Linked DNA regions of Syntrophobotulus glycolicus DSM 8271. The main gene of each other region encodes a partner of the protein of the gene in region 2 in a complex. Links are inferred from orthologs where the notes say so. Each region holds a gene or a part of one and is shown on either strand. Other genes may lie near its edges. The genes, in order: SGLY_RS09225 and smc.

Region 1 (9,815 bases), 460 kb from region 2 along the record:
GTTTTCACCGGTGATCCCTGTTTTCTCCGCTAAAATAAGCTCAGACAGGGAACTGCAATCCGCACCGATTCCCTCTTCCGCCAAAATCTTCAGCAAATATGGATTAGGAGCTGCCTTGACTGCATAATACTCTTTAAATCCCGGGTTCCAGCTGAATGCTTTTAAAAATCTGCGGGCATTTTCCCTAATGGCTTTTTCATCATAAAGGTGAAAAGGGGTCCCGTAAATCTCAGCGATTTCTTTGATTCTCTCATTGGAAAAAGGCAGCTCTTTTTTCTTCATTAAATTTTCCTCCAAAAAAAATATTACGGGTATCTACCCGTAAACCTCAAAAAATATCGTTATTTTTTCCATAACTTACAAAGGTTTGCAGATAGCTCTCCATCCTGCCGGATGACAGGCATGAATTTCTTCAAGACATGCCCAGCGATAATTCCGCCGCAAATTACCGCTTCGGCGGTCATTCCTTTCAGTACCCCTCTCTGCCCGGCCGGCTAAGAGTACCTACTGATCATGGACCGCACCTCTATCCCGATGCTTTATTTTCATTATGATATCATACTTCAGGCAAATCGACAATATTAGAAAATATCATCCTGAATATCCGTTTCTTCTTCCCCGTCCTGTTCCTGATACAGAGATTCTATTTCAGGAAGATCCTGAATGGAGTTGAGGCCAAAATGGATCAGAAATTTGCCGGTGGTCCCATATAAGATGGGGCGTCCCGGTGAATCCTTACGGCCAACATCCTGGACCAGTTCTTTTTCCACCAGTGTCGCTAAGGCTCTGTCTGATTGCACACCCCGGATAAAATCAATTTCTCCTCTGGTCACAGGCTGCTTATAAGCCACGATGGATAATACCTCTAAAGCCGCGTTGGATAATCCTTGAGACGGCTGTTTATAAAGCACTTCAATGTATTTTGAGTAGGGAGATTTTGTTCCCATTTTATAACCCTGCTCAACCTGAATAATGGTCAAACCGCAGGCGGTATCTTCATAGCGGCTTCTCAGCAGCTCAATGATTTCCAGAACAGTTTCGGAGGAGATTTCCAGAATCTCCGACAATTTTTCAATGGTCAGCGGTTCCTTGGCTACAAATAACAGAGCTTCAATTGCAGCGGTTTCAGGCTCCTGAAACAACATCAGACCGACTCCTCCTCAATAAAATCCCAGGCTTTTTCCGTTGGAACAAGGAAGAAATCATTTGCCGTACCGCTTTGTTCAGAGCGGATGATCCCATCTTTCAGCAGCTCCAGCAAGGAAAGAAAGGCAATAATGATTTCTATCCTGGTATGTAAGCGTAATAATTGTTTAAAGCTGACACCTTTAGGATGGAGGATGATTCTCTTTAGAATATCCCTGATCATGAGCTCTAAGGGAACCTCTTCAATCTGAATAAATTGAATATCCTCACCCTGCTCAGCCTTCACAAGGATTTCCTGAAATGCTTTTACAATGCTGTCAAGTTCAATTCCTTCCAAGGGGTTCGGCAGTTTAAGAAAAGACATGATCTCTTCCTCACTGGGTTCCCGGAAATATTTCATTCCGGAAATGGTTTCTTTTTCCGCAAGAATGCCTGCGGCCAGTTTATAATCCCTGTACGCAACCAATCGTTCAATCAGGTTTTGTTTCATCTCCTCTTCTTCCAGAATGATCTCGTCATTCTTTTTTGATTTGGGCAAGAGAGAAGAAGATTTCAGAAACAACAATTGGGCCGCCAGAACAAGGAACTCTGAAGTCACATCCATATCCATTTTTTCCATCAGACGTACGGTTGCGATAAATTGATCGGCTATTGAGGCAATTGGGATATCATAGATATCGAGTTTATGCTGCTGGATAAGATGCAGCAGCAGATCAAGAGGACCCTGAAAAACCGGAAGCTCGATATAGGGTGAGGTTTTGCTTCCATTCATCTTATACTCCGATCAAGCCGCGTACTTCCCGCATGGTCTCTGAAGCAGCCTGACGGGCCTTGGCAGCACCTTCCTCAAGCACCTCGTCAACCCTGTCTTCCCAAAGCCGTCTTCTTTCCCTGAATGGTGCCAGCACGTTTTCAATGACTTCGGCAAGATAACGCTTGCACGCCACACAGCCAATCTTACCCTGCCGGCATTCTTCTTCAATTCCGGCCACATCAGGAGAATAAATTTTGTGAAATTGATGGACGATACAGACTTCCGGATGCCCGGGGTCATCTTTTCGTATCCTTTGAGGATCTGTGATCATCTGTTTCACTCTGGTATTAATCTCCTCTGGAGAAGCCGTCAGTGAAATCGCATTATTATAGCTTTTGCTCATTTTCCTCCCATCAACTCCGGGAAGCAGGGGTATTTTTCCGATCAGGGCCTGCGGCTCCGGAAACAGTTTTCCATAAAGATGGTTAAACCGGCGTCCGACCTCCCGGCACAATTCAATATGGGGAATTTGATCCTCGCCGACAGGGACGGCATCGGCCTTATACAATAAGATATCCGCAGCCTGCAGCAGAGGATAACCAAGGAATCCGTAGGTGTGAAGATCCTTACCGTCTTCAGCCAACTGATTAATCTGGTCTTTATAGGTTGGCACCCGTTCCAGCCAGGAAAGCGGGGTGAACATGGAAAAAAGCAGGTGCAATTCAGCATGTTCCTTTACGTGGGACTGGACAAATATGGCGCTTTTCACAGGGTCCAAGCCCACACTTAACCAATCAACAGCGATTTCCCGGATCAGATTCTTCATATCTAATTTATCCTGGTAGCCTGTTGTCAGGGCATGCCAGTCAACAATCGTGAAAAAACAGTTATACTCATCCTGCAGCCTGACCCAATTTTGAATTACACTCAAATGTCCGATATGTAAGGATCCTGTGGGCCGCATGCCGCTCAAAATTCTCTTTCCCATCACTTGGTACTCCCTTCGCTGTTTCGTTTAAGGATTTGCAGCAGATAATTTCTTTCTTCTTCAAAATCGGATATTTTTCCTGTCAGCCAGGCCAGATGGATGTCCTGAAGTATCCTGCCTATTTCCGGCCCTTCCGGAATGCCGGCCGCCAACAAGTCTGATCCCCTGATCGTCATCTTAAGGTTTTGCAGGGCTTGCTGATAGCTTTCAATCAGAGGCCGCAAATCCTCATGCTTTTTCAGGAGATCAACAATTCCTTCTTTCACCCCAAACAAAGCCGCATATCCTTCTTGCGGACAGTCGCCGGCAGCTCTGAGTTTACTGCGAACAGCAACATAGTCCAACGTATGTTTAAGCATACTCTTCGTGAATGCCAGTCTGTCCAAAACAGCTCTAATCTCATCATTTTCAAGGCTGATCAGAAGGCCAAGCCATTTTTTCTCTAGATCCCAGTCCTTAACCTCTTCCTCACTTTCGGCAAGGTTCCAGGCAAATTCCCGGCCAAACCAATTTTTCATCAGGCCGAACGCCGCCAATTCCCGAACCATTTTCTGATACGCTTGCTCCGGCAGGATCAACATCAGTTCTTCGGTGAACCTTTCTTTGCTGATCTTGAGCAGGACATTGGCCTGCAAGGCTGTATTGATTGCTTCTCTGGTGACTTTGGCGATCTTAAAGTGATAACGGCAGGCAAAACGGACTGCCCGAATCATTCTTGTCGGGTCCTCAATGAAACTCAAATTATGTAAAAACCTGATTTCACCCTGTTGCAGATCTCTTAATCCGCCATAAAAATCCACCACTTCACCAAAGCGGTTGGCATTCAGGCAAAGGGCCATGGCATTTACAGTGAAATCGCGCCGGAATAAATCTTCTTTAAGGTTAGATTCCTCAATCGTCGGCAAGGCTCCGGGAAAATCATATTCTTCCCACCGGCTGCCCGCAATATCAAGATGCGTCCCATCACGAAACGTAATCTTGACCGTTCCAAACTGATGATGTTGAACGACTTTATGCACCTCAACCACCTCGATCAGCTGATTGGCAAACGAATTGCTGTCTCCCTCCACAACTACATCAAGATCCTGTGATGATTTCCTTAAGAAGAGGTCCCGGACAAATCCTCCGACAAGGTAAGCTTGAATCCCCAGATGATCTGCCGTTTCTTTAATCTTATCCAACAGCAGTCCTATTTCAGGGGGCAGCTCTCTGATCAGGTCAAGAACGTCATCCCGCATGGCCTGACTTCTTTCCAGCACCAATCGTCCTGTTGTGGGCACGACACTGCCATAAACCAGCCGCAGGACATCTGATCTTGAAACAATACCGACAAGGAATCCTTCTTTTACCACTGGAATCCTGCCAACATCATGCTGAATCATGATTCTCTGTACTTCTTCCCAGCCTAAATCAGGCTGAACCGTAATGACTTCTTTCGTCATGAATCCTTTAACCGGAGCATGCTGCAAACCGTGCTTCAATGCCTTGTCCACATCTCTTCGCGAGATCACTCCGACCAGCCGGCCATGATCAACAACCGGAAAGCCTGTATGCCCATAACGCAGAAGCAGCTTTCCTACCTCTTCCATTACCGTGTCCGAAGAAACGGTCTTCACCGGAAAACTCATGATGTCCTGAACTAAATGAGGTTCACGAACAAATTCCGCAATTTGCTCTTTTAAGCTGAATAGGGCCTGTTCAATTCCTGTATCTTTAAGGACGGCGGAAGCAGCCTTGTCATGCCCCGCTCCGCCAAAACCCGACAATATTTTGTTGACCGGCAAGGCATCTCCCCGCGAACGGCCGACAAGATAAACTCTTTGTCCCATTTTCACGATTAAAAACCAGGTGTCCGGACGTTCAAGCTCTCCTATCCTATTCGCTAATACGGCAAGCCCTTCAAAGTATTCCCTGCATTCAGCATAAGAAATGAAGACCGGCATTCCCTGAATGGTTTCCGTCTGCCCGTTATCCAAAAGCACCTGTAAAAGTTTTGTTTGCTGCGGACTGAGCGGTCTTCTTAAATATTCGGAAATCACGCTTAATTGGGCGCCTTGCTCCAAAAGATAAGCTGCTGCCGTTAAATCTCTGGAGGTTGTATTTTCAAATAACAAGCTGCCTGTATCATCGTATATCCCCAAAGCCAGCAGAGTCGCCTCAAAGCCGGACAATCTTTTGCCAGCCTTGCTTATCTTTTCCACCAGCAAAGTGGTACAGGCGCCCACAGGCTCAATGCAAAGACCTGCATGCCGCTTGCCCGGATAGGGATGATGATCATAAATGATCAAATCACATTTCTCAAATAAGAGCAGCAAGTTTTTGCTTGATACTGCCCTTGCCAATTCAGAGGTATCCACCAAAATAATTTTGGTTACCTGGTGAGGGTCAATATCCTTCAATTTTTGATAAGAAAGCTGATCCTTCGCTAAGGCCAGGAAGTCCTGGACATATGAATTTGCTTTGCCGTCAATGATCATTTCTGCCTTGGGGTATATTTTTTGGGCTGCAACCATTGAGGCTAAGGCATCAAAATCAGGATATTGATGGGAGAGAATAATTTCCATTTGTATTTCTCCGCTAACAAAAGATTATACAAATTATAGCATTATGTCATGCTTTATACCATCTTCTCATTTAAGCCGCGCATGGCATTTTCAATATCGTCCGTAGTCAAGCCGTCTTTTTGCAGGCGATAGTCTATGGCCTCAATCCAAAAGGCGCATTTTGCCGAGATCTTTTTAAATTGCTTCATATTGCCCTTATCCGTTTTTGCCCTGGCATCAGCATTGCCCTGAATGATTAAACAGGTGTATCTGGCATCAAAACAGTTCTTTTGATCCATATCCTGAAAGGTTCCATTCAACTCTTTGATCACCTGCTCATAATAGCTTTTAAATTCTCCGAAAGGAATCTCTGTTTCCATTTGTAAATATTCTTTTAGTTTTGCCATAATTTCTTTCATTGAGTCCACTCTCCCGTTTCTCTGTTTTGTAGCATTATCTAAAAAAAAAAATATACTGGAACAAAAAGGAAGGAGATTATGATGAATGCCTTGTTTCGCAAACACTGTCCTTCAACTGTAGTTCCAGTTCATTATTATAGCACTATTCAGCCATATAATTACAGCACTATTTCTTCAACCTCTTATGATTTACCCCCGCAACACTTTCCTGCTCCGGTAAATCAATTTTCCGTCCCCCAACGTCAATTTGCTTTTCCACCCGGTCAGTTTGCGGCCCCCCCAGGTATCCCGGTCAGTTATACAAAGGCAAATCGCGGACTCAATATTATTATGGTATCCTCATTAATCCTGCTATCTTTGGACCTGATCTTTGTCCGTCCGTTAAAGCAGAAAAATTAATCAAAGACTTTTTTATTCTTTACGGGCTTCCGGCTGCCGGATTCTGTCTTTAGGTTTGAGAATGCTGGGCCTTTTGTTGGCGATAGGGACCGGTGAGCGGACCAGAATCGTCCCCAAGGCTTTGATATCTAAAGGAATCAGCGGCCATAAATACGGAATGCCAAATGACTTTGTCCGCCACAGCAAGAAAAACACCAATATTGTCCCAATCCCCAGTCCCCAAAAATTAAACAGTCCGACCATGATGATCAGGAACAGTCTGACCAGTCTATTGGCCATAGAAAGCTCATAGCTGGGAGTAGCAAATGTTCCGACCGCGGCAAACGCCAGGTACATAATCACCTCGGGATTAAACAGACCTACCTTGATGGCCACATCCCCCATCATAAAAACAGCGACAAGACCTAAAGCCGTAGCCAAGGGAGTCGGAGTATGGATGGCGGCCATTCTTAACATATCTATCCCGATATCTCCGATTATGACCTGAGGGAACAGGCCGATCTTGGCGATTTTTTCCACCCCGATAAACCGCAGCCATTCCGGTAAAGCTTGGGTATTCAGAGCCCCGGCCAACCATGCGGGCAGGAGAAATACAGAAAGAAATATCGCTAAAAATCTTATCCAACGTAAAAAAGCCCCAACTACCGGTTCTTGCCGGTATTCTTCCGCATGCTGGACATGATGCCACAGGGTCACAGGAGCGACAATCACACTGGGTGAAGTATCGACGATCACGATCACATTGCCTTCTAAAAGGTGCATAGCGGCAACATCCGGCCGCTCCGTATATCTGACCCGCGGAAAAGGGTTCCAGAATTTGCTTCCCAGAATAAATTCTTCCACAGTTTTTTCTGCCATGGGAATCCCGTCAATTTTGATATTCTGAATCTCCCTCTCAATTTCGGTTACCATATCGGCATTGGTGATATCTTCGATGTAAGCAATACAGACATCGGTTTTAGACCTGCTTCCCGCCTGAACAAGCTTCATTCTTAATTTGGGATCGCGCAGACGCCTGCGCAAAAGGATGGTATTGAAAAGCAAAGTTTCGGTGAAGCCATCCCGCGAACCCCTGGTTACTCGTTCAATATCAGGCTCTTCAGGCATTCTGCCCGGGAATGTCCTTAAATCAACAACAATAGCCTGGGTTTTTCCTTCAATCAAAATTGCCATTGCCCCGGATAAAAGAAAATAAACGATTTCATCCATGGTTTGGACTTCTGTAACCTGTAAATCATTGATTTTATTCTTAACCAGTTTTTCGAGGGCATTAACCGAAAGCTCCGCTCTTTCCAGCTCGACGAAGGTATTCATAATCAGGTTGATTGCCGGTCTGGAAATCATTCCGTTAATCGAATAAATCGCAATTTTTTTGCCGCCGATCACCATTTCCCTTAAGACAATGTCAAAACTGTCCGGATAACCGAGGAGATGATTTAATAAATCAATATTTTCCTGATAGTTTTTGGATATTTCGGCATTTGTTTCCGCTGAAGTTGTCAAAACCATCATCCTTTCGGATTAAATATTAGTGCGGTCAGATAACCAAATAAAACCGCTCCGGCTATACCTACCGCTGCTGCCTGGACTCCGCCGGAGATAGCTCCCAGAAAACCGTTTTCGTTCACTCCCTGCATCGCTCCATTAGCCAGCAAGTAACCAAACCCGGACAAAGGTATGGTTGCACCGGCCCCCCCCATCTTGACAAGGGGCTCATACCAGCCGAGAGCACCCAGAAGCACCCCCCCTGTCACAAAGATGACTAAAATATGGGCGGGTGTAATTTGAGGTTTTGTTAAATCCATCAGTAATTGACCGATCACGCAGATCAGTCCCCCCACAATGAAAGCCGGAATAATCATCGTAAACATTTTGCCGCCTCCTTTAAACCTCTATTGTAATGGCATGACCGATCCCCGGAATGGATTCACCCTGGAAGGAAGAAACCGGACTATGCAGGCTTCCGCTTCCGACCAAGAGAATTTTCCGCAAACTGCCGTTGTTCAGCCTTTTCAGCAGATCTCCCGCCAAGACCACGGCTGAACAGCCGCAACCGCTTCCTCCGGCATGGGTATCCTGTTCCAGGCTGTAAATCATCTTGCCGCAATCTCCAAAATTATTCCCAATCTTAATTCCGCTTTTGTCCAGCAGTTGCAATAAAAGCTCAAACCCTACCGAACCCAAATCCCCCGATAGAATTAAATCATAATAATCAGGCTGGCGGTTTAAATCATTAAAGTGGCTGATCAAGGTATCGGCGACGGCAGGAGCCATTGCCGCTCCCATATTATTGCTGTCTGTTTCCCCAAGATCAACAACCTTTCCAAGGGTTGCCGAGGTTACTTTCGGCCCGTTACCGGCATCAGAAAGCAAAACGGCGCCTGCACCTGTGACTGTCCATTGTCCCCACAGTGGTCGTTGAATCCCTTGCTCGGTCGGAAAACGGTACTGCCTTTCTGCCGTATCATGATGGCTTGAGGCTCCACACACAACTTTATTGGCAAAGCCGCCATCAATCAGCATTCCACCCAGAGCGGTTGTCAAAGCCATAGTCGAACAAGCGCCGTATACTCCGATAAAAGGCAGCGCAAGCTGCCTGGCCGTAAAGTTGGCGGAGATCATCTGATTGAGTAAATCTCCTGCCAGCATATAATGAATATCCTGATTTGTGAATTGCGCTTTTACGATTGTTTGACGAATCGCGGTTTCAATCATTTTTTGTTCGGTCTTTTCCCAGCTCTTTTCACCAGCATAAGTATCCTGAAGGATCTGATCAAAGCTTTGGGCCAAAGGTCCTTGGCCTTCTTTCGGTCCGACAATCGAGTATGCTGAAATGATGAACGGCGGATTCTGAAAAACAACTGTCTGGTTGCCGACTCTCTTTGTATTCATTGGTTTTCACCCCTTTTTATCTCATCTTAAAAGAAAATAGATGATGCCGATCACGATGGAAGCAGTAATCCCAAAGACCAGAATAGGTCCGGCAATGGTAAATAATTTGGCCCCCACCCCCATAACATACCCTTCTCTTTTATACTCCAAAGCCGGTGAGACCATGGAGTTGGCAAAGCCGGTCACAGGAACAATCGAACCTGCGCCTCCATATTTTCCGATATTGTCATAGACACCCAGTCCTGTCAGTAGAGCCCCCAGAAAAATCATTGTCGCCGTCCCGGCATTCTGGGCCGTTTTCAGGGGAAGATTAAGGTAGATCGTATAAAAATTAATAATGATTTGGGCGATCAGGCAGATGATTCCGCCGATTAAAAAAGCAAACAGGCTGTTTTTCAGGACTGTTGGCGCCGGTGTAGCCTTTGCCGTCATTTCTTTGTACTCTTCCGGTGTAATTTTGATCGACAACGTGTTTGAACTATTTGCCATGGTCAAACCTCCTTTAAATTTAAAATAAGACCTAAGATCATTAGGTTCATTAATCGTGATTATTCTGCTAAATATGGATTTCACTCCACATATTATTTCTTATTTTCTGTTAATTATTTAAATTATTCGCATTTTTCTTCAATAATTTTGCTCTAGGGATACAAAGGAAATTACTGTCAGGCGTC
Region 2 (10,039 bases):
TTAACTACGGGGTTTTTATGTATTTAAGGGGTTGGTGTATTGAAAAAGCAGAACAAAAAATACTTTCTTAACCGTCAAAAGAAAAGGGGCATAGCGGGAAGAAACTTGGGAAATGACTTAAAAAAGGAATCTTTTGCCACAGCTTTTATCACTAAGCTCGGTCTGGAAAATCCCGAAAATCAATTGTTGTATACTGCTCTTACTCATCCGTCCTATACCTTTGAGAACCCGGCAAGCGGCAGGGAGAACAACCAGAGGCTGGAATTTTTGGGTGATGCGGTGCTTGATTTTGTTATCGGAGAATACCTCTATCTCAAATATCGGGATAAGCCGGAGGGAGAACTGACCAAAATGAGAGCCGCTGTCGTGAATGAATCGACACTGGCCCGCCAGGCGCGGGGTATCGGAATCGGACAAGCATTGTTTTTAGGAAAAGGGGAACAGTATTCTGGCGGAAGAGAGAGAGCATCGATTCTGGCTGACGCGCTAGAAGCTGTAATCGGTGCAGTATACTTGCAATATGGTTTTGAAGAGGTCCGTAGTTTTATCCTCAAAATGTTGGTCCCTGAGATTGAGGCTATTGATAAAGGCAATTATGGAGACTTCAAAACCATACTGCAGGAGCGGGCCCAGAAAGAGGACATGGAAGTATCCTACCGCATCATAGACGAGCAAGGCCCCGATCATAATAAGCTGTTCACCGCAGGTGTTTATGTACAAAACAATTTTTATGGCAAAGGGACAGGCAAGACCAAAAAGGAAGCTGAACAGCATGCCGCCCGTTTGGCATTGGAATTGTGGGAGGAAAAGAAAAATTGACTGCGATGAGGGATACGTGTATTTTTCTTAAAGCATTGCATATACAGGGCTTTAAATCTTTTGCCGATAAATTGAAGCTCGAATTTGGGGCCGGCATGTGTGTGATTGTCGGCCCGAATGGCAGCGGAAAGAGCAATGTGGCTGATGCCGTGCGCTGGGTGCTTGGGGAGCAAAGTGTCAAAAGCCTGCGGGGATCGAAAATGGAAGATGTCATTTTTTCCGGCAGCTCGGCCAGGAGGCCGGTTGGAATGGCTGAAGTCTCTCTGGTTTTTGATAATTCTGCAGGAACACTCCCTTTAGATTTTCAGGAGGTAACCATTACCAGGAGAGTATACCGGGACGGTGAAAGCCAATATTATATTAACCGTTCCTTATGCAGGCTGAGAGATATTCAGGAACTTTTTCTCGATACGGGCTCCGGCAAAGAAGGGTTTTCTATTATCGGACAAGGCAGGATTGATGAGATCCTGAATCTTAAATCCGATGAACGCCGCTTGCTGATCGAGGAGGTAGCCGGAATCAGCAAATATCGGATGCGGAAAAAGGAAGCGCTGAAAAAGCTTGAAGATACCCAGAAAAATCTGGAAAGACTGAATGATATTATCGTAGAAATTGAGGGAAGGCTGGAACCGTTAAAAGAGCAGGCTGAAACGGCCAGGCTGAGCAAAGAGCTCAATCAGGAACTGGCCCAAACGGAAATCAGCGTACTTGTTTGTGAGCTTGAACAGGTTAAAAACCGACTGCAGGAGATTCTTGATGGTGCTGAGGAAATGCAGGAAAAAAAGGCCTTGGTCCTTGCTAAGATCGCTGAACATGAGAGCATTCATCTGGTGAAAGAACATGATCTGGAAAAGCTGAAACAGACGATTCAGCAGAGACAGGAAGAAATCAGGGAGCTGGAAAATGCAGCCCAGGAAGAAACGCATCAAATCAGTATTCTGACGGAAAGGCAAGGTTTTATTTCCGAACAGAAGGACAGGCTGGAAAAAGAGATGATTGCCGATAAAGCCGAGAAGGAGCTGTGCAAGGACAGAACAGGAGAGCTGGCTGGAAGAAAACGTGAATTAACCCGCTCTTTAGAGGAAATGAAAGACAGTCTGGCCGAACACGAGCAAAAGCTGGCCGAGCTTCGGACAATCGTTGCCGGGTCGGAAATGAATACCATCAAGGCGGAAATTTTTGAAGAAATATCCGCAAGATCAAAGTATTCCAACGAAGTGCTGGAATTAGAAAACCGCCGTCAGGAATATGTCAGACACCAAAGCGGATATCTGCAGGAGAAAGAAAAAAAAGCAGGGGAAAGAGCTGAGGTACTGGCAGAGATTGAGGAACTGACCGGGCTGGATGAGAAAATGGCGGCAAGATTAGCCGCTCTGGCGGAGGAGATAAGCTCAATAGACCGCGCGGAGAAAGAAAAATCTCAGGAACGAATTAGTCTGAATGAGCAGAAAAATGCCCTTCAACGAAAGACAGACGGCAAACAAGCCAGGTTGAACGCCCTTTCAGTATTAGAAAAAAACATGGAAGGGTACCATAGAGGAGTCCGGGAAGCAATATTTGCCTGGAAAAACGGAAAGATCAAGGATTGCGGGGTATTGGGCACCGTAGCGGACGTGATATCGGTAGACAAAAAATATGAAATTGCGATTGAAACGGCTCTGGGCGGCGCATTGCAGGATATTATCGTCGAGAAAACTGAAGATGCCAAAAAATGTATTGCCTATTTGAAAGCCAGTGATAAGGGCAGGGCAACCTTCTTGCCTTTGGAGACCATAAGGGGAGGAAAATACTCTCTGAATCCCCAATTGGCAGGAAACAGGGGCTTCCACGGTTTGGCGGTTGAACTGATCAGGTATGATGGAAAATATTCTGAGGTGATGGAATCACTTCTGGGCAGAATTATTGTCGCTGAAAATCTGGACTGTGCTGTCGAGCTTGCCCAAAAGACCGGGCACAAAGTCCGGGTGGTCACTTTACAGGGAGATCAGGTTAATCCGGGCGGATCTCTAACCGGGGGGAGCAGCAGATCAGCAAATAACGGATTAATCGGCAGGCCAAGAGAAATTGAAGACCTGAAAAAGGAAGCAATCGAAATCCAACGAGAGATGGAAGCTTTGACGGAGCAGATTCTCACCCTTGACCGGGAAATAAAAACATTGGTTCAAGCAGAAGACCAATTGGAGACGGAACAAAAAGAGATCAGTGAGAAACGCCATATCCAGGCTGCCGATAAAAAATATCTTGAGCAGAAACAGCAGCAACTGGAAAAAGAAGAGAAATTGTTGGACTATCAGTTAACGGAACTGGAGCATAACCTGGAAAACCTTAATGCTCAAAGCAAGGTAGCTGCCGCCGCCTTGGAAGGCGCAGAAAGTTCCCTTATTCAGCTGCAGGCCAAACAGGCCGAGGCAGAGAGTCTCATTCAGGAGAAAAATAAAGAGGCAAATGATCTGAACGAAGTCATGACATCTTCCAAAGTTGAAACAGCCAGGTGGGAGCAGGAGCTGTCCCAGACGGAGAAACAAATGAAGGAAGAACAGGGGAGGTTGGAGGCCTTTGCCCAGAATATCCTGAAGAAAGCCGGGGAAATGGCAAATATTGAACTGCAGCTGAAAGAAGTTCAAAGCAAAATTCTCGAAACAGAGGGTAAACGCAAAGAAATTAATGAAGCCTTTGAATCCAAAGAGTTTGCTCTGATCGGCTTAAGACGGGACAGGGAACATCACGGGGAGAAGCTTCTGGCTTTAGAAACTGAGCTGAAGCGCATCAGGCAAGAAGCCGGGGATCTCGAACAGCAGGTTCATCAGAACGAGCTGAAAAATGCCCGTTGGGAAGCTGAATGGGAAACGGGAATACAAAGACTCCGCCAGGAATATTCCCTGGAGTGGGAGGACACAAAGCCTTACCTGACAACCGAGAAAAAAGAAGCATTGACAGAAAAAACGGCTGAATTGAAAAGGCAGATCACAGAACTGGGTCCGGTCAATTATACAGCGCTTGATGAGTATCCGGAAACCTTAGAGAGATATGAGTTTATGAGTGATCAGCGCAATGATTTGACTGAAGCGGGAGAGACTCTGAACAAGCTGATCATAGAGCTCAATGAGAATATGACAGAACGTTTCCAGGAAGGGTTTAAGTCTGTCAATAGAGGATTTCAGGAAGTATTTGCCGAGTTGTTCCATGGAGGCAGTGCCGAACTGATCCTGGATGATCCGGACAACATTCTGGAAACAGGTGTGAAAATTATTGCCCGGCCTCCCGGAAAAAAAGCCCAGTTGCTGTCTCTTCTTTCCGGCGGGGAAAGGGCACTGACGGCAATAGCCTTGCTGTTTGCCTTTCTTAGAGTGAAACCCAGTCCCTTTTGTTTCCTGGATGAGATTGAAGCGGCTTTGGATGAGGCTAATGTGAAACGTTTTGTAGAATACTTGCGTACTCTTTCCGCAAGTACCCAGTTTATCCTCGTTTCCCATCGCAGGGGGACGATGGAGGCGGCAGACAGGCTTTTTGGCATTACGATGGAAGAGTCCGGCGTGTCCAAGCTCTTAACTGTTGAGATGGACGATACAAACGGCCGGTCAATTATAGCTTAGAACGAGGCAAAGGAGAGGATTGTTTTGGCAGGATTATTTAGCAAGTTAAAAGAGAAACTGACCAAAACCCGTCAGGGGTTTGTCGATAAAGTTGAACGAATCTTTACGGGTGCGACCAAGATTGACGAAGATCTGTATGAGGAATTGGAAGAGGCGCTTATCCAGTCGGATGTGGGAATCAGCACTTCTATGGAGCTTGTGGAGAATCTGCGTAAAAAGGTCAAAGAAAGAAAAATAGCTGATCCCCTGCTGCTTAATGAGGTACTCAAGGAGAATATTGTTGAACTCCTTGGTGAAAAAATCGAACTAAAACTCAATGATAGCGGCACAACCGTATATCTGGTCGTCGGAGTGAATGGAGTAGGGAAAACAACAACCTTAGGCAAATTAGCCAGGCATTTTCGCAACGAAGGGAAAAGTGTCCTTCTGGCGGCAGGAGACACATTCAGAGCAGCGGCGATCGAACAGCTGGAAGCTTGGGGACAGCGGGCCGGAGTTGATGTAATCAAGCAAAGTGAAGGAGCCGATCCGGCAGCAGTAACCTTTGATGCTCTTCAGGCAGCGAAAGCAAGAAAGACAGACATTCTTCTTGTCGATACGGCGGGCAGACTGCACAATAAAGTTAACCTGATGAAAGAATTGACGAAAATGAAGAGGGTGGTCGAAAGGGAAATCCCCTCAGCTCCTCATGAAGTGCTGCTCATTTTGGATGCGACTACCGGGCAGAATGCTATCCAGCAAGTCAGGATTTTCCAGGAGGCCGCAGAGGTAACAGGAATCATCCTGACCAAGCTGGACGGCACAGCTAAAGGAGGCGTTATCCTCGGCATTCAAGGCGAGGCCAGGGTTCCTGTAAAAATGATTGGGATTGGTGAAGGGCTGGAAGATCTGAAGCCTTTTGAGCCAGATCAATTTGCCGAAGCGCTTTTTGGCGAACAGGAGGAAGAGGAATAATCATGCACAGTTTTTTCTCCCACTACATAAACTACAGGGCAGATATTTTGGCTTCTTGAAAATCAATTGATTGACCAAAATCGTTCTCAAACATTTTAGGAGGCGGCAAACTGGGAGTGCCTCATGTGGGTGTCATTTAGCCATACTGTTCCCGGATCAGAGATGATATAATAGAAGCATCTGGGCGGGAGACAGCGGCCAATATCGCTAAGGCTGAGGCCAGGCTGATCGAAAAAGACCTCTGGTATTTGACTCCGCTGTGCTGCCGTCAATACGTGAGGGACGGCGTTGAACAGGAGAATCTAGGGTTTTAAGAAGGAAGGAATTTATGTGAAAACACTGGAATGGCGAGAGAATTGCTTGATCATATTGGACCAGACCTGTTTGCCGACAGAAATCAAATACAGGGAAGCATGCACCTATCAGGAAGTTGCCGAGGCGATCAAGAAAATGGAAGTCAGAGGGGCTCCGGCAATAGGAGCGGCTGCTTCCTTTGGATTTGCTCTTGGGGCGCTTGCTTTTAAAGGCAATTGCCTGGATTTCTGGGATTATATGGAGACCGTCCGCGCAGAGCTGGAGGAGACCAGACCTACCGCTGTAAATCTTGTCTGGGGTTTGCGCAGAATGCAGAATAGAATGTATGAAATGAAAAAAGAATGGGATATCGATAAGATCAAGGAAGCTCTTGTTGAAGAGGCCAAGGCAATTGCCGTCGAAGATGTCAGGATTAACCGTAAGATAGGCGAGTATGGAAATACACTTTTGCCGGATAAGGTGAACATCCTGACGCACTGTAATGCCGGATCGCTGGCTACAGTTGATTATGGCACAGCTCTGGGAATTGTCAGGTCGGCTCATGATTCGGGCAAGAACCTTCATGTTTACGCGGGGGAAACACGACCGTTTCTTCAGGGGGCACGCCTGACCGTGCTGGAACTGATGGAATACGGGATTCCGGTAACTTTGATTACGGACAATATGGCCGGCTTTCTTATGCAGCAGGGCAAAATAGATATGGTTATCGTAGGAGCGGACAGAATAGCGGCCAATGGGGATACGGCCAATAAAATCGGCACTTATTCTTTAGCGGTTCTTGCCGAGGAGCATGAGATACCTTTTTATGTTGCGGCCCCGACTTCATCCATTGATCTGAAGATCTCTTCCGGGGAGGAAATTCCGGTAGAGGAAAGAGACCCTTGTGAAGTCAGGACAATTATGGGCGTACAGATCGCTCCTGAAACAGCGAAGGTCTATAACCCGGCTTTTGATATTACACCGGCGAAATATATTCACGGAATAATCACCGAAAAGGGAATTATCCATCCTCCTTACTCCGTTAATCTCGTGAAGATACTGGTGAAGTGATTTCTACCGGACAGTTGAAGGCAGGGCAGCGAAAGGAGACTCGCGATGGCTAAATATTTAATACGAGGCATGGTTTTACCCATGACCGGAGAACATGATTTTTACCCTCAGGGGGAAATTGCCGTTGAGAATGATTTCATCATTTCCGTCGGCCCCCGGGGATCTAAACCGGATGGATTTGAGCCTGATCAAATCCTGGATCTGCAAAATGATGTCATTATGCCGGGACTGATCAATACCCACACTCATGCGGCGATGACGATGCTGCGCGGATATGCCGACGATATGCCCTTGATGCCCTGGCTGGAAAAGAAAGTCTGGCCGTTTGAAGAAAAGCTGCAAGGGGAAGATGTCTATTGGGGCAGTAAACTGGCCTTTGCCGAAATGATCAAATCAGGTACGACAGCGATGGCCGATATGTATTTTTTTATGGAAGATGTAGCCCGGGCCGTAATCGACACGGGAATCAGAGCGGTATTGGCCAGAGGTATCGTCGCTTTGGAGAAGGAGACCGGTCTTCGTTCTCTGAAAAACAATATTGAATTATTTGAGAAATATCATGGGGCAGGAGCAGGACGGATTAAAGTTTATTTTGGACCGCATGCCCCCTATACATGTCCGGGAGATGTTTTGCGGACGGTTAAAAAGGAAGCAGACAGACTTGGGACAGGAATACATATTCACCTGGCAGAAACGTTGACTGAAGTCGAAACAATCAAAGAGAAGTATGGATTATCCCCCGCAAAGTGGCTGGAACAGTTGGATTTCTTCGGTGGGCCGGTGCTTGCCGCTCATTGTGTCCATCTTGACGAAGAGGAGATGGATATTCTGAGGAAAAACGATGTCGCTGTTGCCCATAATCCGGAAAGCAATATGAAGCTGAATAGCGGGGCTGCCCCGGTCAAAGCTCTGCTGGACAGGGGAATTCTTGTCGGTATCGGGACTGATGGGACTTCCAGCAATAATGACTTGGACATGTTCTCCGAAATACGCACAGCATCCTTTCTGCAAAAACTGGTATCCGGTCCCGAAGCTTTACCCGCTTATACTGTATTAAAAATGGCTACAGTTGACGGGGCAAAGGCTTTAGGCTTGGATAAGGTGGGGATGCTGAAACCGGGGTATAAGGCGGATCTGATCAGCGTTGATTTTGACCAGCCCCATTTTTATCCCCGATTCTCGGTGGTATCTCATCTCGTATACTGTGCCAAAGGCAATGATGTTCGTACCGTAATGGTTGACGGGTGTTTACTGATGGCAGACAGGCAGCTTTTCAAGATTGATCAAAAAGAGGTCTGTACCGAAACGGAGAATAGAGCAAAAAGAATCGCAGAAGCTGTAGGATAAAATACGGACAGAGGGAAGGCACTTGACAAATGTTTTCCCTCATTATAAAATACCAAAGTGTAAAGGAAAACTGCTTTACAGGTACGACTGATCGAAAATTAAACTTTTTCCCGAGAGGTTGCGTCTAATCATGAAGGATCTGGCCAGAAGGGCGTTCTTATTTGATTTTTACGGGCCTCTGCTTACTGAAAAGCAGAGCAGAATATGGGATCTATATTATAATCTGGATTATTCTCTGGCGGAGATTGCCGAGGGAGAAGAAATCAGCCGGCAGGCGGTGCATGACCTTCTGAAAAGAACGGAAAAGATCCTCAATGATTATGAAAGCAAGCTTCTTCTTGTTCAAAAATTTGAAATGGAGAGGGAAAAGCTTGCCAGAATAGAGGCTCTTTTGCAGAGTCTGGAGCGGGAGTCTTTTTGTTCGGAAGAAGGATGGATGAAAAAACAGGATATTGGATTTGAAATAAAACAGATGATCAGTGATACCTTGAAATAATGGGTAAGGCAAAGATCAATGAGATAATGAATTGTCAAGAGAAGAGGGTTGACACGGATGGCCATGTTTGAAGGGCTAAGTGAAAAACTGCAGGCAACATTTAAAAGATTAAAAGGTAAAGGCAAACTGACTGAAGCCGATGTGAATGAAGCAATGCGCGAAGTGAGGGTAGCCTTGCTGGAAGCTGATGTGAACTTCAAGGTAGTCAAGGATCTTATTGCCAAAATCAAAGAGCGTGCGGTAGGTCAGGAAGTCCTGGAATCTCTCACACCGGGCCAGCATGTGATTAAGATTGTCAATGAAGAAATGGTCGCAATGATGGGCGGGTCGGAGAGCAAGCTGGCCATATCCTCTAAACCTCCCACTGTGGTTATGCTGGTGGGGCTGCAGGGAGCGGGGAAGACGACCCATGGGGCCAAGTTGGCCAATATGCTGAAAAAGCAGGGTAAACACCCGCTTTTGGTCGCCTGTGATATTTACAGACCGGCAGCGATTAAACAGCTCCAGGTTTTAGGGGAGCAAATTAAAGTACCTGTTTTTTCTCTTGGACAGGAAAACCCGGTTAAGATAGCAGGGGAAAGCCTGGATTATGCCGGAAAGAACGGGCATGACACGGTTATTATTGATACGGCGGGCCGTCTCCATATCAATGAAGAGCTGATGGGGGAGCTGGAGGACATTAAAGCTGTTGTCCAACCCCATGAGATTTTGCTTGTTGTTGATGCCATGACCGGTCAGGATGCGGTAAATGTTGCTGAAACATTTAACAGCAAGCTGGCCCTGAGCGGGGTAATCTTGTCCAAGCTCGACGGGGACACACGCGGCGGGGCCGCGATCTCCGTCAGGTCTGTTACCGGTTGCCCGATTAAATATGCCGGGGTCGGAGAAAAGATGGATGCTTTGGAAGTTTTTTATCCGGACCGGATGGTGTCAAGAATTCTGGGCATGGGAGATGTGTTGACCCTAATCGAAAAGGCTCAGAATGCCTTTGACGACAAAAAAGCCAAAGAGCTGGAAGAAAAGATCCGCAAGCAGGAATTGACTCTTGATGATTTTCTGGATCAGATCAATCAACTGCGTAAGATGGGATCACTTTCCTCGGTTTTGGAAATGATTCCGGGAATCGGCAAACAGCTTAAAGATGTGCAGATCGATGATAAAGAGTTTGCCAGAGTTGAAGCGATGATTCAGTCAATGACAGTGGAAGAACGCACCAGACCGGCAGTGATTAAAGATTCCCGCAAAAAAAGGATTGCCAGAGGAAGCGGGACTTCAGTTCAGGATGTCGGCAAGCTGATTAAACAATATGAGCAGACGAAAAAAATGATGAAGCAGATGTCCGGGCTTCCCGGAATGGGCGGGCCGCCCAAGTCCGGGAAGAATAAAAAAGGGAAAAAAGCTGCCGGCAAAAAATTGCCGTTCAAATTGCCTTTCCCTTTCTGATCGTTCATCATCAATCCTTATA

The links.
Region 1: the proteins of smc (region 2) and SGLY_RS09225 are in contact, whole or in part, in a crystal structure (PDB 3ZGX), measured with the Bacillus subtilis proteins. The link is inferred for Syntrophobotulus glycolicus DSM 8271 from one-to-one orthologs.

The regions. Positions count from the first base shown.
Region 1 is NC_015172.1:1,884,156-1,893,970, forward strand. The notes cover bases 32-3,026. They hold SGLY_RS09225 (segregation and condensation protein A), read right to left. Parts: upstream 1,919-3,026; coding sequence 1,145-1,918; downstream 32-1,144. Other genes in these bases: lysA (diaminopimelate decarboxylase), read right to left, coding at 32-282; scpB (SMC-Scp complex subunit ScpB), read right to left, coding at 582-1,145; trpS (tryptophan--tRNA ligase), read right to left, coding at 1,920-2,888; SGLY_RS09235 (CBS domain-containing protein), read right to left, coding at 2,888-3,026. Outside these bases: more of lysA, read right to left, coding at 1-31; more of SGLY_RS09235, read right to left, coding at 3,027-5,452; SGLY_RS09240 (hypothetical protein), read right to left, coding at 5,506-5,850; SGLY_RS09245 (hypothetical protein), read left to right, coding at 5,929-6,249; SGLY_RS09250 (spore germination protein), read right to left, coding at 6,262-7,761; spoVAE (stage V sporulation protein AE), read right to left, coding at 7,758-8,120; spoVAD (stage V sporulation protein AD), read right to left, coding at 8,134-9,141; spoVAC (stage V sporulation protein AC), read right to left, coding at 9,163-9,630. UniProt on the Bacillus subtilis protein: Participates in chromosomal partition during cell division. May act via the formation of a condensin-like complex containing Smc and ScpB that pull DNA away from mid-cell into both cell halves.
Region 2 is NC_015172.1:2,343,642-2,353,680, reverse strand. The notes cover bases 439-4,612. They hold smc (chromosome segregation protein SMC), read left to right. Parts: upstream 439-824; coding sequence 825-4,412; downstream 4,413-4,612. Other genes in these bases: ftsY (signal recognition particle-docking protein FtsY), read left to right, coding at 4,437-4,612; rnc (ribonuclease III), read left to right, coding at 439-819. Outside these bases: more of rnc, read left to right, coding at 40-438; more of ftsY, read left to right, coding at 4,613-5,366; mtnA (S-methyl-5-thioribose-1-phosphate isomerase), read left to right, coding at 5,697-6,731; SGLY_RS11590 (amidohydrolase), read left to right, coding at 6,777-8,078; YlxM family DNA-binding protein, read left to right, coding at 8,209-8,574; ffh (signal recognition particle protein), read left to right, coding at 8,638-10,017. UniProt on the Bacillus subtilis protein: Required for chromosome condensation and partitioning.